Regions from separate parts of the Bacteroides sp. 14(A) genome, predicted to be linked through region 2. Evidence: riboswitches for the same ligand, from Rfam matches in the RefSeq annotation. Region 2 holds a riboswitch; the other holds the start of a gene.
What was found. Region 2 has a riboswitch for cobalamin ahead of K429_RS0125070 (TonB-dependent siderophore receptor). Riboswitches for the same ligand answer to the same signal wherever they lie in the genome.

Region 1 (3,218 bases), 440 kb from region 2:
GAAGTGAAAGATGCCGAAGACGCACTGAAAGGGGCACGAGACATCATTGCCGAACAGGTCAGTGAAGACGAACAGGCACGCAACACCGTGCGTTTTGCCTTCTCCCGGCAAGCCGTCATCACCGCCAAAGTAGTGAAAGGAAAAGAAACTGAAGCAGATAAATACCGGGATTACTTCGAATTCAGTAAACCACTGAAGAAATGTACCTCGCACCAGTTGCTCGCCATCCGTCGTGCCGAAGCCGAAGGTCTGCTGAAAGTCAGCATAAGTCCTGATGACGAGGAATGTGTAGAGCGTCTGGAACGCCGCTTTGTCCGTAGCAACAACGCTTGCGGAGAACAAGTGGCAGAGGCCGTACAAGATGCCTACAAACGCCTGTTGAAGTCGTCCATCGAAACTGAGTTTGCCGCACAAAGCAAGGAGCAGGCCGATGAAGAAGCTATCCGGGTATTCGTCCAGAACCTGCGCCAGCTATTGCTCGCTTCCCCGCTGGGACAAAAACGGGTAATGGGCATTGATCCGGGCTTCCGTACAGGCTGTAAGGTAATATGCCTGGACGCACAAGGCAATCTGCTCCACAATGAGAACATCTATCCGCATGCTCCGGTGCACAAAACCGCAGAGGCTGTATCCAAAATACAAAAAATGGTGGAAGCTTATCAGATAGAAGCCATCGCCGTAGGCAACGGAACCGCAAGTCGTGAAACCGAAGATTTTCTGAAACATCAAACTTTCAGACAGGACATTCAGGTATTTGTGGTGAGCGAACAGGGCGCCTCTATCTATTCCGCATCCAAAATTGCCCGGGATGAGTTCCCTGAATACGACGTCACGGTACGTGGAGCCGTATCTATTGCCCGCCGCCTGATGGACCCATTGGCCGAATTAGTGAAAATAGATCCGAAGTCCATTGGCGTGGGACAATACCAGCATGATGTGGATCAGACGAAATTAAAAAAATCACTGGATCTGACCGTAGAAAGCTGCGTAAATCTGGTTGGTGTAAACCTGAATACGGCAAGTAGCCACCTGCTGACGTATATTTCCGGTTTAGGCCCTCAGCTGGCACAAAACATCGTGAACTATCGTGCGGAAAACGGTGCATTTACCTCCCGCAAGCAACTGATGAAAGTACCGCGTATGGGAGCCAAAGCATTTGAGCAATGCGCCGGTTTCCTTCGTATTCCACAGGCTGAAAACCCCTTGGATAATACGGCCGTACACCCTGAGAGTTATTGCATCGTAGAGCAGATGGCAAAAGACCTGGGATGCAGCGTAGCAGAACTTATCGCCAGCAAGGAGCTCCGCCTGAAGATAAAACCGGAGAAATACCTCACTCCTACCGTGGGTATGCCGACATTAAAAGATATTCTGCAAGAATTGGAAAAACCCGGACGCGACCCGAGAGGTCCGATAAAGATTTTCGAGTTCGACAAGAATGTACGCACCATCAACGACCTGCGCGAAGGTATGGAACTCCCCGGTATTGTAGGCAATATCACCAACTTTGGCGCATTTGTCGACATAGGTATCAAAGAGAATGGTCTGATCCATCTTTCGCAGCTGGCCGACCGTTTCGTTTCAGACCCGAATGAGATTGTCTCTATTCACCAGCATGTCCGGGTCAAGGTGCTGAGTGTGGATATGGACCGCAAGCGGATTGCTTTGAAATTGGTTAGTGACGCTTCATGATACAATCATATCCAGATCACGCTATCTAATAAAATAGTATAATTCTCTATTTTTAAACCTTCTCAATATTGTAACCATTACAATATTAATTATCTTTGTTCCCGAATTGGTTCCGAATGGCTCTTCTGCCATTCGGATTAAAAGGGAATCGGGTGAAAGTCCCGGACAGTCCCGCTGCTGTGAAGCTCTATACAACTTTTCAATAACACCATAGCCACTGAATGTCTTGCAGTAGAAAAGAAGACATCGGGAAGGCATTGAAAACAAAGAGTCAGTCAGAAGACCTACCATTCATCAAAGGCTGTTTCTACTCGTGGGATTAGGGAAACAGTGCGAAATAATACAATAATTTTATACATAAACATCTCATGGAAATAACCAAGAGAAATGGAATGGCAGAGCCTTACAACAAGGAGAAGGTAGCCATTGCCATACGAAAAAGCTTCGCCAGCACCGGACAAAGTGTTACGGATGAAACAATACTCACGCTGGTAAATGAAGTGGAAAATTTCATCCTCAGTGACACCGGCAATCGCCACGTAGAACGGATCCAGGATGAAGTGGAGCGGTCCCTGATGGAACATGGCTTTTATGCCGAAGCCAAAAACTATATCCTTTATCGCTGGCAACGGACAGAACGGAGAAAAGCCCTCAACCACATAGTAAATGAAACTGGCGACGAAACAATAACGGACACCCTGAAAGGTATCGGGCAAGACTTCCCGCGCAATGAATACAGCCTGACCCTGCTTGCCGAAAAATTCTCCAGTTTCTACAAACCGGAAATGACACCGAACGAACGGTTAACGGCTCTTATAAAAGCGGCTGTAGAGCTAACTACCCAGGAAGCCCCCGACTGGGAGTTTATTGCCGCCCGATTACTCAATTTTCAGTTAAGCAAGAAATTGACTGAACAGGCAGAGTTCGCCGGTGTCCTGTCTTTCTATGAAAAGCTGCGTTATCTCACGGACGAAGGATTATACGGCAGTTATATTTTAACCTCCTATTCACCGGAAGAAATAGAAGAAGCAGCAGGATTTATATGTCCGGAGCGTGACAAGCTCTTCAACTATTCCGGACTGGATCTGCTTGTCAAACGCTACCTTATCCGTACACGCTCCCATGAACCGATTGAATCCGTACAAGAAATGTATTTGGGTATTGCCCTTCATCTTGCAATGCCGGAAAGGCACAGCCGTTTGCAATGGGTAAGAAAATTCTATGATCTGCTGAGTAAACTGGAGGTAACCATGGCTACCCCTACACTTGCCAATGCCCGAAAACCTTATCATCAATTGTCCAGTTGCTTCATCGACACCGTGCCCGACAGTCTGGAAGGTATATACCGAAGCATTGACAACTTCGCCATGGTCAGCAAGTTCGGTGGAGGTATGGGAATGTATTTCGGCAAAGTACGTGCGGCCGGTGGAAACATACGGGGTTTCAAAGGTGTGGCAGGAGGAGTTATCCGGTGGATGAAACTGGTGAACGACACAGCCGTTGCCGTAGATCAGTTGGGAATGAGA
Region 2 (3,218 bases):
GGTTTGAGGTTCCAGGTCTTTGTTACCTAAGTTTAGGATAACGAGAGACATTTGGCGAATATAACGGTAGTGGAGTTCTTTCAGAGTCGGAGTCTTGAAGCCTTCGGAATAAGTGGCGCGCAGGTTAAAGTCGCCCAGCTTGTAGAGAGCCGACACTTTGGGCGTGGCGCGCATACCGAAATTGTTGTTCAGCGTTAATCGTGCACCGGCTGTGATGTTCAGCTGACTAAAAGGCGACCACTCATCCTGAAGATAAAAGGAACCTGTGTTGTCGGAAACATTCTTTTCGTCCAGTCGGCGGGGAGCATCCAGCCAGTTTATTTCCATATCAACTCCTGCACTCAAACGGTTGAAATAGGGGAGGTTGAATATTCCTTTAGTCTGGATGAGCAGACGGCTTTGGTCACTCTGCAGACCCTTGTCACCGGGAGAATACGGGAAACTGATTTCCTTGCCGTTATCGTCATATTCTTTGTCCCAGGTTTCGTGGGTATAGGCATAATAGTAGGCATGACTGTCATAATGTATATCGGCTGTAATGCTATTATTATTTTTTAGCTTCATTTTACCACCTGTTGAGGCTGAAGCGTTGCGATAAAGGAAATCGTATGTTTTGTAATCGGGTATTCCGCAAGGGCGGTATACGCGTTTGCGGTAGAAACTACCGTCTGCATACAGGCTGAGTGTCTGGGTAGCCTGATAGTCGATGTGTTGTGAAACTTGCCAGTCGGTATATCGGTTCACGGTTTTATTGATGGAATTGGTGACAGGCTTTTCATATCGATTTGGGTCTTCGTAAGTAGTGTTCTGCCATCCGTCGGAATGTTTCAACTGAAAGTTGGTGGCAAAGGTCCATTTATCTGACTTGAATTGGAAAGCATTGGATTGTCGGAATTCGCCGTATGATCCGCCACGTGTGGTGTTTGTGACCAGAACGTTTTCACGATGTTTCTTGGTGATGATGTTTATTACACCTGCAATGGCATCGCTGCCATAGAGTGCCGAAGCGGCTCCCTTTACAATCTCGATACGTTCGATGCGTGCCGGATCTATCAGTCCTAGGTTATTTTGCCCGCCTACGTCACCATGTATCTTTTTGCCGTCGATGAGGAGCAAGATATAGCCGTTTCCCAATCCGCCCAATTGCATATTCGACCCCATGTCACTGGAACTGAAGTCGAAAGAGGGGCATAACCCACTTAATATGTCTTCAAGGGAGGAGGCACCGTAGCTATCCAACATTTTATGCGAGATAACCTCGGTTTGCACAGGCGCGTCTTTCAGGTAATGTTCGGTACCTGTACCGGTCACTACTACTTCCTGCAACATAAGTGACAGTTCTTCTTCATTCTTGTTTTCGAGGATGCTTTGGGCGGAGGCAGCATGCACCGCACACACAAACACCGCTCCAAGTAAATACTTGTGCTTCATCGTTTGCCGATTTTCTGTTTAATAAAAACGTAACGGCACATCGCTTCTGTATGCGAATACTAATGACCCGGAAGAATAAAAATAGTTTTGCCTATAATTATAGTATAGGGGTGACATCGCTTTTAATCCTGAAAGCTAAGTGCTCAAGTAATGGAAGTTGGTAGGTATTCTGGCTTTCCCCTGTCTGTATCGCCTTCCCATCGCATTGCGGCGTCAGTGGCTTTTGTGGTTACAGACTTTTTCTTAATGAGGATTACAGCTGCAGGTACAGCTCCGGTTTTACACCGGATTCCCTTGAGTCGGACGCATTGATATACTTTCCGATTGCCAATTCCGATTGCAAAGATAAAGATATTTTTAGAAATCAGAAGGTATTTGTGAAAATACTTTAGCAACTATTCTAATGTGATGAATTATCTGTCAATAATGGAACATACCGCTGCATCTCCGGTTACATTTACTGCGGTGCGCAGCATGTCCAATGGTCGGTCCACCCCCAATATCAATGCCAGACCTTCTACCGGAATACCTACGGAAGTGAGCACCATTGCCAAGATGACATAACTGCCTCCGGGGATACCCGGGGTACCGATAGAAGAAAGTACGGTCATAGCAACGATGATACAGAGTTGGGAGAAACTCAGATCGATCCCTAAAACTTGTGCGATGAAAAGAATGGCAATGGTTTGATAACAGGAAGTGCCGTCCATATTTATGGTAACGCCTACAGGCAGGACAAATGAACTGACTTCTTCTGAAATACCTAATTTTTGTTCTACAGTCTTCAGGGTTACGGGCAAAGAGGCGGCACTACTACTTGTTGTGAAGGCAAACAGTTGTACGGGGTACATGGCACGGATGAACTGTTCTTGCAGATGGGCTACTTGTTCGTGGTTTACCAGTTTGCCCGGTTGCACCAGTAGCCCCATTGCAAGACCTATGAGGATAGCGACTACAGTCGTACAGATATATATTCCGATGGTCTTTCCGCCGATACGGGAAAATTTACTGATGTCCTTCAGTCCGGTCATTCCCTTTATCAGAGATATAAAGACCAGGGGAATGGCGATCAGTTGGAGAAGGCGGATGAAGATTTGTCCCCAAGGCTGTATCCAGTGGCGGATGAATGTATCACCACCGTCTACCTGTAAGGCGATGAGGCCGATGATAATACCGGTAATCATTCCTATCAGGATTTGCAGATACAGGGGAATATCAGATATTTTCTGTCTTAGAGTCATAAGAAAAGCATTATTCTATTATTAAGTTTCGCCCTTTAGGGTACTTCACTTTATAGCGTAAAGCTAAATCACGTTGTTCGCCGGGTTGTAAGGTAATTTGCCAGGTGATGATACCTTTCGCTTCATCCAGACTGCCGCCGCTGATTTCTTCTGCTGTTACGGTAATGTTATTGTTGCGTGATACGGGTAGCTGGTCGTAAAGCGTAAGGATGACAGGTTCGGGACGCGTATTGCGGACAGAAAGTTTCCATGCAATGGATTGCGTCTGATTGGAACCCATAAACTTGCGTGAGGTATATTCGTTCTCTTTCGTACGCTGTATCATGATACGTTTATCACGACCTAAAGAGAAGGATAGTGTGTCGTTCTGTTGGGTGACATTCATAATGGACTTGCCAATGAAAGTATTCTCAAAGTAAACATTTGCTTCGCCTTCAAGTAAGTTCAGCTTTTCCCAATCGGTTACCTGGGCAATCAGGAAAGCATCTTTATCTATCTTCGGAGTACTTTGGTAAGTATAGGAAGCGGGTAATTCGTAATGACCGA

Region 1: it holds a riboswitch for cobalamin, as region 2 does, so the genes downstream of both, K429_RS0123020 (ribonucleoside-diphosphate reductase subunit alpha) here and K429_RS0125070 (TonB-dependent siderophore receptor) in region 2, are expected to answer to the same signal.

Annotation. Positions count from the first base shown of each region.
Region 1 covers NZ_JAGH01000005.1:84,902-88,119, reverse strand. Annotated here, with positions in the region: gene K429_RS0123025 (Tex family protein) at 1-1,692, shown strand, start outside; cobalamin riboswitch at 1,783-1,999, shown strand; gene K429_RS0123020 (ribonucleoside-diphosphate reductase subunit alpha) at 2,061-3,218, shown strand, end outside.
Region 2 covers NZ_JAGH01000005.1:529,007-532,224, forward strand. Annotated here, with positions in the region: gene K429_RS0125070 (TonB-dependent siderophore receptor) at 1-1,431, opposite strand, end outside; cobalamin riboswitch at 1,573-1,778, opposite strand; gene K429_RS0125080 (dicarboxylate/amino acid:cation symporter) at 1,845-2,672, opposite strand; gene K429_RS0125085 (mucoidy inhibitor MuiA family protein) at 2,683-3,218, opposite strand, start outside.